3 regions of the Marinobacter sp. SS8-8 genome follow, and region 2 is predicted to be linked to each of the others. Evidence: predicted binding sites of a transcription regulator. Region 2 holds the regulator's gene; each other region holds the start of a gene.
What was found. Region 2 encodes sigma-54, which starts transcription at its own class of promoters, with help from an activator protein. Its sites were predicted from a motif close to ANTGGCATNNANNTTGCTNT; they were not measured.
Positions count from the first base shown of each region.

Region 1 (3,273 bases), on a different contig from region 2:
CACCCTGAACCCGGACACCGTCCCCGATCGGGTTGGTGCCTGCGCTCAGGAAGCCACTGGCATAAAGATCGCCGAACTGGGCCTTGCTGCCTTTGAACCCCACGGTGCTGGCGTTGGCAATATTGTTACCGGTGACGTCCAGATCCACCGATGCCGCGCGAAGACCACTCAAACCCGTATTAAATCCCATGGCTCACCTCTTGGTGTTTCACCGGTATCAGTTAATTTGTTTTACATCAGACAGGGCGATGGAGCCCATGCCTGCGAGATTCAGGGTAATGGAGCCGCCCTGACCCAGGGACACGCTGTCAACATTGGCACTTACCATCGTACCCAACTGCTGCGGCCCATCCGGGTAGGAAGCCTCGGCTACAATCCGGTAGGAGCCCGGCGGCAAGGGATTGCCGTTGCCGTCCTGGCCATCCCAGCGGAATGAGGTCACACCCGCCGGACTACTACCCATATCAATCTGTCGTACCAGCTCACCATTCTGTCCCTGGATCGAAAGCCGGAGCCCACCGGTCGATGCCGGCACTTCAATAGTGCCGCTGATCTCACCATCCGCACCCAGAATCCCGACCTGGGAAGGGGCAAGCACGGTTTTGCCGACCATGGCAGAGGCCTGCAGCGCCTGGGTGGAACGGAACTGGCCCACCACATCTTCAACCGTACCTGAGAGGTTCTGCATCTCCTCCAGTGAGCTGAACTGGGCCAACTGGGAGATAAACGCGCCGTTGTCCTGTGGTTCCAGCGGGTTCTGGTTTTTCAGCTGTGCCAGCATCAGTTCCATGAACTCATTCCGGCCGAGCTCACTGGTGCCCTGGCCGCCATTCTGTTGCTTCAGCTGGTATTGGCTCAGAACATCCGACGCGTCTGTTGCATTTACTGCGGTCATGTTGTGCTCCTCACCCTGTTACTGCTGACCAAGAGTCAGAATGCGCTGCATCATGGACTTGGCAGTGTTCATGACATCCACATTCATCTGGAAACTTCTGGACGACGACATCATGTCAGCCATCTCTTCGACCACGTTCACATTGGGGTAATAGACAAATCCATCGTCATTCGCCGCCGGGTGGTAGGGTTCGTAACGCATCTGAAGCTCAGCGTCACTTTCCACGATGCCTTCAACCCTGACGCCGGCACCGGGGCCCTGACCGGCAGCCATCGGCATGCCACCCTGCCCCGGGTTCAGGAGTGATTGCTGAATGGCTGAGAACACCGGCTTTCTGGCCCGGTAGGTTTCACCGGTACTTGAGCTGGCTGTTTCGGCATTGGCAATGTTGGACGCGGTTGTATTCAGCCGCAGCGATTGCGCTGTCATACCGGAACCGGCGATATCAAAAATGCTGCCCAGTGACATGATAATTCTCCTTCGCTAACCTTCGCTAACCCCGTGACTGCGGCTTATTCGCCCTTCAGGGCTTTGGTCAAACCGCTGTACTTGCTGTTCAGGAACTGGAAACTGGCCTGGAAGTCCATGGCGTTACGCATGAAGCGTGACTGCTCCTGCTGGGCATCCACAGTATTACCGTCGACCGACGGCTGGTATGGCACCCGATACAAAAGATCGCTCTCCGACGCAGACCGGGAGGTATCCATGTGAGCCTCGTTTGTTTTCGCCATCCGGAAGCCGCTGACGGACTCCTGGGCCTTCTGCATCATCGCCTGGAAGTCCACATCACGGGCCTTGAAGCCCGGAGTGTCAGCGTTCGCCAGGTTGTTTGCCAGAACTTCGGCACGCCTGACCCGCGTTTCCACCGCGTATTGATGAATACCCAAAGCCTTATCGAACGTAATTGCCATGTTGCCTCCCGAAAACCGCACCAGTACGCCGACCTGATTTTGCCGGCTGTGCTCTCTGACAGAATTAAAGCAAGGTAGATGCCAGAATTTGAAAGACGCTCTGAATAGTACAAAGCGCCAGGGTTCTCAGGGTTAGTGAGAGAAATCGGGAACGGGAGAAGGGGGAAGAAGAGCCTCGAAAGCGGCAAACTGCTTCCCCGACCCTCGCCGGGGAAAGCCGCTGTTACCCGTTAAGGCCAGTGACGGACGAACTCCTCCACCCCGGGCCGGAGAACGGCAGGCTTTGCAGCGGAGACACTCCCCGTATAAAGAAAGCCGATAACCTGCTCATGGTCATCCAGCCCCAGCCCTTTATGCACGGCTGAATGATAGGCGACAGCACCGGTGCGCCACATTACACCATAACCGGCATCCTGAAGGGCCAGCCCAAGAAAGCTCATGCCAGCAGCCGCAGACATCACCTGCTCCACTTCCGGGACTCTGGGGTGGGGCCTCGGCGAGGCAATACCAACAATGACCATGGGTGCCCGCAGAGGCGCGCGCCGGAGCTTTTCGATTTCCTGCTCGTCACTGTTGTTGGCACAGGTGGAGGCAAACAGTTCCCCGAGAGCCTTCAGCCCCTCACCTTCTACGACCAGATAACGCCATGGCCGCAACAAGGCATGATCCGGAGCGCGGGCGGCGCAGGCAAAGGCCGTGTTCAGGGTTTCCCTGTCTGGCGCGGGCGCTTCCAGCCTGGGTTCAGAGGACCGGTTAAGCAGGAAATCCGTAACTGCTGTCATATCGTCTCACTATTTTAGGGCTGTGTGAAAATGGGCATGGGCACAATTACTGGCTGTGAATTGTGGCTTGTACCTAATGCTGTTAATCTTTAGTCGTAGTCGGCGCTGCCAACAATTATAAAATGCCGCAGTCCTGCAACGGTGAGAAGCAACACAATGAGCAACCAGCGAACCTTCAACAGCTTTTCCAAATTCTATCCTTACTATCTTGAAGAACACAGCGATGCAACCTGTCGCAGGCTGCACTTTGTCGGTAGCCTTCTGGTTCTTCTGGTCGCTGTCTGGGCGATCACCTCCGGAAAACTGGCGTGGCTTCTGACCCTGCCGGTCATCGGCTATGGGTTTGCCTGGGCCGGCCATTTCATGTTTGAGAAAAACCGCCCTGCAACCTTCAGGTACCCACTGTACAGCCTGATGGGGGACTGGGTCATGTTCCGGGACATACTTATCGGCCGGATCCGTTTCTGAAATGATGAGCGTACCGGCCGATCTGCGAAAAGCCAGCACCTCCATAGTCAAGTCGATGGCTACCGAGGGCTCCGGCAGTACGATCGTCATACCGCCGATGCCGGATTACAGCGGCCGATTACTGGCGTACACGTCTACGGCGGCGATTATCGTAACAGGTGTTCTCCAGGGCGCCTTTCCGCAGCCGTTGCTGTGGCTGGTAGCAGGTGCTCTCACA
Region 1 is NZ_JASSVN010000006.1:19,057-22,329, reverse strand. Features, by position in the region: gene QPL96_RS07960 (flagellar hook protein FlgE) at 1-190, opposite strand, end outside; gene QPL96_RS07955 (flagellar hook assembly protein FlgD) at 218-895, opposite strand; gene flgC (flagellar basal body rod protein FlgC) at 914-1,363, opposite strand; gene flgB (flagellar basal body rod protein FlgB) at 1,408-1,806, opposite strand; gene QPL96_RS07940 (nitroreductase) at 2,037-2,588, opposite strand; gene QPL96_RS07935 (Mpo1-like protein) at 2,745-3,056, shown strand; gene QPL96_RS07930 (adenylate/guanylate cyclase domain-containing protein) at 3,058-3,273, shown strand, end outside.
Region 1: flgB (flagellar basal body rod protein FlgB) is a predicted target of sigma-54. The motif match lies at 1,873-1,892, and genes of this name have one in related genera.

Region 2 (3,273 bases):
GTCACGGCCCAAGGCGGCGCCGATAGCGGCGAAGGGTCCGGCCGGGTAGAAATGGTGATTCAGCCACGCAGCACTGACAGACGCACTGATAGACAGGAATCCGATGGCAGTTCTGAGGGCCAGTAATCTGGCAAAGAGTTATAAACAGAAAAAAGTGGTGATCGACGTTTCCCTGGAAATCCGCAGCGGGGAAATTGTGGGTCTGCTGGGCCCCAATGGCGCCGGTAAAACCACCTGCTTTTACATGATCGTGGGGCTGGTTCCGGCCGACCACGGCCGGATCACCATCGACAGCCGCGACATCACTCATCTGCCCATGCACGGCCGGGCGCGCCAGGGCATCGGCTACCTGCCCCAGGAAGCCTCGGTATTCCGCAAACTGTCGGTGCGCGACAACATCATGGCCATTCTGGAAACCCGCAAGGGTCTGAGCAAGGCCGAGCGGGAAAAAAAGCAGGAAGAATTGCTCGAAGAATTCCACATTACCCACATTCGTGACAGCATGGGCATGGCCCTGTCCGGCGGCGAACGCCGGCGTGTGGAAATTGCCAGGGCCCTGGCGATGGAGCCGGCCTTTATCCTCCTAGATGAGCCGTTCGCCGGTGTCGACCCCATTTCCGTGAGTGATATCAAACACATCATCCGGCATCTCCGGGACAAGGGCATCGGTGTACTGATTACCGACCACAACGTACGGGAGACCCTGGACATCTGCGAGAATGCCTACATCGTTTCCGGTGGCCACATCATCGCCTCCGGTAATGCCGAATCCATTCTGGCCAACCAGCAGGTAAAGGAAGTGTACCTGGGCGATGAGTTCCGGCTGTGAAATTGGGGTCAGATGAAATTGGGGTCAGATGAACTTTTCATCTGACCCCAATTTCATCTGACCCCCGGATTGTTTTGATGATCGGTAGCAAGTAAACTCGGCAAAGAACTTGCTAGGGTAATAAAGAGCCAAGGCAAGTAACCGACATATAAAGATTTTTTTCACTACCCACGACACCGGGAGCTGATGAGTGACGGATCCTGAACCATGGTGATGAAAGCCTCCTTACAGTTAAAGCTGGGTCAAAGCCTGACCATGACGCCCCAACTGCAACAGGCGATCCGGCTTCTACAGCTTTCGACTCTCGACCTTCAGCAGGAAATCCAGCAGGCCCTGGAATCCAACCCCATGCTGGAAACGTCCGAGAATGAGGATCAGCCGGAAACCGACACCGGCAATGACGAACGGGAGGCCAATGCCACCGAGTCTGCCGCTGAAACGGCTCCCGAGCCTTCACCCGACTGGGATGAAAGCGAAAACGGTCCGGACTGGTCCTCGGAAAACGAAATCCCGGATAACATTCCGGACGATCTTCCGGTCGACACCGCCTGGGACGATATCTACCAGTCCGCACCGGCACCTGCCGCCCGGAACGATGACGAAAACGATCACGATTTCGAGACCCGCAACTCCCCCACTGACACGCTTCAGGATCACCTGGAATGGCAACTGAACCTGACCCCGATGAGCGAACGGGACCAGGCCATTGCACACGCCTTGATGGATGCAGTGGATGAGCGCGGTTACCTGACCAGTTCCCTGGAAGAGATTCATTCCGGGTTGCTGGATGAAAACGAAGAAGACCCCCTTGAGCTGGATGAAGTCGAGGCAGTCCTGCACCGGCTGCAGCATTTTGACCCTCCTGGCGTGTTCGCCCGGGACCTGCAGGAATGCCTGCTGATCCAGCTCAACCAGTTGCCGCCGGAGACGCCCTGGCTGGCCCAGGCTCGCCTGGTCATCACCCATTACATCAATCTGCTCGGCAACCGCGACTACGCCCAACTGTTGCGCCGAAGCCGCCTGAAAGAAGACCAACTGCGGGATGTACTGGCCCTGATTACCGGCCTCAATCCCCGTCCCGGTGACGTGATTGACCGCGCCGAACCTGACTATGTGATTCCGGATGTGATTGTTCGCAAGCACAACAGCCGCTGGCGCGTTGAACTGAACCCGGAAATTGCCCCGCGCATCCGCGTCAATGCCAGCTATGCTTCTCTTATAAGGCGTGCGGACAGCAGTGCCGACAACACTTACCTGCGGGATCAGCTGCAGGAGGCGAAATGGTTTATCAAGAGCCTGCAGAGCCGTAATGAAACCCTGCTGAAAGTAGCGACCCGCATTGTCGAGCACCAGCAAGGATTCCTGGACCAGGGTGAAGAAGCCATGAAACCGCTGATCCTTTCTGATATCGCCCAGGCGGTTGAGATGCATGAGTCCACGATTTCCCGGGTAACCACCCAGAAATACATGCACACCCCCCGGGGAATTTTCGAGCTGAAATATTTCTTCTCCAGCCATGTCAGCACTGACGAAGGCGGTGAATGTTCTTCCACGGCAATCCGCGCGATGATCAAAAAGCTGATTGCCGCGGAAATGCCCAAAAAGCCGTTGAGCGACAGTAAAATTGCAGCCATGCTAGGGGAACAGGGAATCAAGGTTGCGCGACGCACAGTTGCCAAGTACCGGGAGGCCATGCACATTCCGCCTTCGAACGAACGCAAACGACTGGTCTGAACACCCGGGGTCCGGGCGCAACGCACTATTCGCCGGCGCACAATGCACCAGCACCCAGACCGGCTCCCAGGAGCCGGAACGATGACAACAGGAGACGCCTATGCAACTCAATATTTCAGGCCATCACGTAGAACTGACTCCCGCACTGAAGGATTATGTTTCAGAGAAGTTCCAGAAACTCGAGCGTCACTTTGACCATATCAGCAACTGCCAGGTAACCCTGGAAGTGGAAAAAGTACGCCAGATAGCGGAAGCCACGCTGCACGTGGTTGGTGGTGACCTTCACGCAAAGGCAGAAAATGAGGATATGTACGCAGCCATCGATGCCCTGATCGACAAACTGGACCGCCAGATCCTCAAACACAAGGAAAAGAATGTAGACCGGATGCACGGAAACGGCTCTCGCTAACTGGCTGTTTTCATGCAAGTCATCCAATCGAGCTGCGACATGGCTTACGTGTCGCAGCCTTTTTTTAACGGAAATGCAGTCGATCCATGAGCGACACATCCCTGACCATAGACAACATACTTGCACCGGAGCTCACCCTCTGTCGGGTGTCGGCATCCAGCAAGAAACGGGCTCTGGAGTTTATTGCCGAGCAGATAAATCACCAGGACAATACCCTCAGTGAAACCCAGATATTCAATAACCTGATCTCACGGGAACGTCTGGGCAGCACCGGTATTGGCCAGGGAATTGCCATCCCGCA
Region 2 is NZ_JASSVN010000001.1:248,555-251,827, forward strand. Features, by position in the region: gene lptA (lipopolysaccharide transport periplasmic protein LptA) at 1-126, shown strand, start outside; gene lptB (LPS export ABC transporter ATP-binding protein) at 104-829, shown strand; gene QPL96_RS01070 (RNA polymerase factor sigma-54) at 1,037-2,563, shown strand; gene hpf (ribosome hibernation promoting factor) at 2,664-2,972, shown strand; gene ptsN (PTS IIA-like nitrogen regulatory protein PtsN) at 3,059-3,273, shown strand, end outside.

Region 3 (3,273 bases), on a different contig from region 2:
CTCACCACGTGCTCCGTAGAGTGTCTGCTGGCCGTTGGCGCCCCGGAAAATGTCGGTCAGCCGTGTCAGGCGTTTTTGCAGATGGGTGATCACCCGGCCGTTGTTCTGGTTCAGGGTCTGGCAGGCTCGCAGTTTCTGGTCCGCTTCCTGCCAGAGCTGATAGAGCTCAGAAAGGCCCGCACTGAGAATAAAACGGGAGGGTTCTCCGCTCTCGGGGCGATAGCCCATCTGAACCAGTGTCCGGATTTTCTGCTTTGCCCGCTCACGAATGGCCCCGAGAAGATCGTTTTTCTCTCTGGTCAATTCGTTCAGAGCCTGGAGATCGGATGTGGCAAGGCAGTTTTTTTCCCTGCCGAGGATGTCAGCGAGTGCGTCCAGTTGGCTGACATCCTGGGATAGAAGTGTCTTCAGATCATCGATTGCTGCCATGATTTACTCACCCAAAAATGCTTTTATCCATCTCCAGCATTTTCTGGGCCAGTTTTTCGGCGTCAATTTTGTAGGTTCCGTTTTCGAGAGCGGAACGGATCTGCTCAATACGGTCATCATCCATCTCAGGATAATCACCCAGCTTCTGTTCCAGTTGTTTGAGATTCCTGGCCTGACTGCTCAGGCTTACGTTTTCACCCCGGGCTCCCAGGGTCTGGGTTTTTGCCTGCTCGTTGGTCGCCGGCTGGCTGCTCTGAGCACCAGCGCCCTTGTCGACCGTGGTTCTCTGAGTGTTGACCTGGCCGGGGCCAATTCCATTGAAGTCAACTGACATATCGATACCTGCTTGCCTGATGCGCCAACCATTTGCGACGCTTACTCGAGTTTATGTCTTCTTAACGGCGGAACCGCAGAAACCTTTAGAAACTTTTTGCTACTGTCACCGGGCCCGGCAGAATCTTGCCGGGTCCGGCAAAGTGCTGCCGAGGCGCGGCTACATCGGAATCTCAACACGGCCGGGGGCGACAACGTTTGCCTTTACCGTACGTGAGGAACTCAGATTCTCGACCAGAACCTGCTCTCCTATGCCTGCGCTGGCCAGAGCCTTACCGCGGGAACGCACCGAAAATCCGCCGGTTCTGGCCGTGATGATAACATGATCCCCACGCTCTATCGCATCCGGGGCAGAGAGCATATCCGGCGTGATCAAAGAACCGGCATTTATGGATCGCCGAACCTCCATTCCTACCGCTTGTCCGGTTTCGGTTATCGTTCCGCGTCTTGAGGCATTGATCTCCACGGACTGGTGCGTCACGAGATCTGGGGTAATCCGCTCACCGCGAGTCAGGGGGCGGGTTGCAATCAGGGCGGACCCATGGATTGAGACGGAGGCCGTAACGAACATTCGCCAGGGGCGGTTTCCGTCACAGGCTATCAGCAGGGACGGGCTTGTACTCTTCCAGGGGTCGCCGCTGAACTCGACGCTCAGGGGGCGTCCGCATTCGGCGAGGGCGAGGCGGTTATCGATGGACTCGGGCTCAAAGGAAACCGTATAGCCCATACTGGTCTGTTTGTTGGCAAAGTCGCCCAGAAACGTCAGGGCGGCCTGCCGGATCTGTTCGGCAGTGGTTTGAGCCAGCAACGGGCCGCTCAGGCTGGACATTAGCAGGAGTAGGGCAAAATTGGTGGTGCGCATATGTATGAGTTTGTCCTATGCTGTCAATGTCAGGGCAGAAAAACCCGAACAATGCTAAGGGTTCTGGGAAAGTGGCCGTTAAGTTGGCTGACCCGCTGCTGAGATGACGGTTTTCTGTCGATCAGGCGATTATTCAGCGTCTATTAAGTAGCTAGCAAGATATATGCCGGCGTAAAGCCGGCCAGCCAGGAGAAACAAAATGGCAGGGGTGTTGGACAGCGTAAACCAGCGCACACAGCTGGTAGGGCAGAATCGCCTTGAGCTCCTTCTTTTCCGTTTGAGAGGGCGTCAGATATACGGAATTAACGTTTTCAAGGTGAAGGAGATTTTGCAATGTCCCAAGCTGTCATCCATTCCCAATAGCCGGAACGTCGTCAGGGGGGTCGCCCATATCCGGAGCGAAACCATTCCGATTATTGATCTGAGCATGTCCATTGGATTGCCCGGAATTCCCCAGCAAGAGTTGGCAACCAGTTTTGTCATCATTACCGAGTACAACCGTAAAACCCAGGGCTTCCTGGTTACGGGTGTTGACCGGATCATGAACATGAACTGGGAGGATATCCTGCCGCCGCCCAAGGGTGCTGGAAGGGATGTCTATCTTACCGCTGTTACCAAAATCGATGACAAGCTGGTAGAAATCATTGATGTAGAAAAGATTCTTGCAGAAGTTTCTCCGTTCGGTGAGGATGTCACCGAAGCCGTGGTGAGCAAGAGTGCTGATCGGGTGCCCGGCCACCTGCCCATCCTGGTGGTGGATGATTCGTCCGTGGCCCGTCGCCAGATAGAGCGTTGCCTGACGGCTATCGGAATGGAAGTCGTCACCAGGAATGACGGCAAGCAGGCTTATCAGTACCTGAAGGAAGTCACTGCCGACGGTTCGCGGGCAAAGGATCATTTCTCCCTGATCATTTCCGATGTTGAAATGCCGGAGATGGACGGCTACACGCTGGTGACGAAGCTCAAGGGGGATCCGGCCCTTGCTGATATGTTTATCATGCTTCACACCTCTCTCAGTGGGGTCTTTAATCAGGCCATGGTCAGGAAGGTCGGTGCCGACGACTTCATGGCAAAGTTCAGTCCGGACGAACTCGCCGAGCGGGTAATGGAAATCATCGACCAGGGTTGATGAAGCTGCTCAGAGATTCACTCAGAACAGAGATTCAATGAAAGCGGATATAACGCCACAGGAATATGAAGCCTTCAAGTCGTTCCTGCAGGATGCCTGTGGGATTTTGCTGGGAGAGAACAAGCAGTACCTGGTGAAAAGCCGGTTACGCCGGATTCTCGAGGAGAACAGCCTGAACTCGCTCGGTGAGCTCCTTGATCGCCTCAGGCGGCCCGGCCGGGGTGGCTTGCGTGAAGTGGTTATTGACGCCATGACCACCAATGAAACCCTGTGGTTCCGCGACGACCATCCGTTCCGGATCCTTCGGGAGAAACTGCTTCCCGAATTTGCAGAGCGCAATTCCAGCCAGCCACTTCGAATCTGGTCTGCCGCTTGTTCAACCGGGCAGGAACCTTATTCGATTGCCATGATCGTGGAGGAGTTCCGAAGGCTCCGGCCAGGCAAGTTGCGTGATGTGAGAATCACCGCAACTGATATTTCCAAAAGCGTGCTTGAGGTTGCCCGTAAGGGCGAGTACGAG
Region 3 is NZ_JASSVN010000006.1:119,657-122,929, forward strand. Features, by position in the region: gene QPL96_RS08375 (flagella synthesis protein FlgN) at 1-429, opposite strand, end outside; gene flgM (flagellar biosynthesis anti-sigma factor FlgM) at 437-763, opposite strand; gene flgA (flagellar basal body P-ring formation chaperone FlgA) at 923-1,624, opposite strand; gene QPL96_RS08390 (chemotaxis protein CheV) at 1,824-2,753, shown strand; gene QPL96_RS08395 (protein-glutamate O-methyltransferase CheR) at 2,791-3,273, shown strand, end outside.
Region 3: flgA (flagellar basal body P-ring formation chaperone FlgA) is a predicted target of sigma-54. The motif match lies at 1,776-1,795, and genes of this name have one in related genera.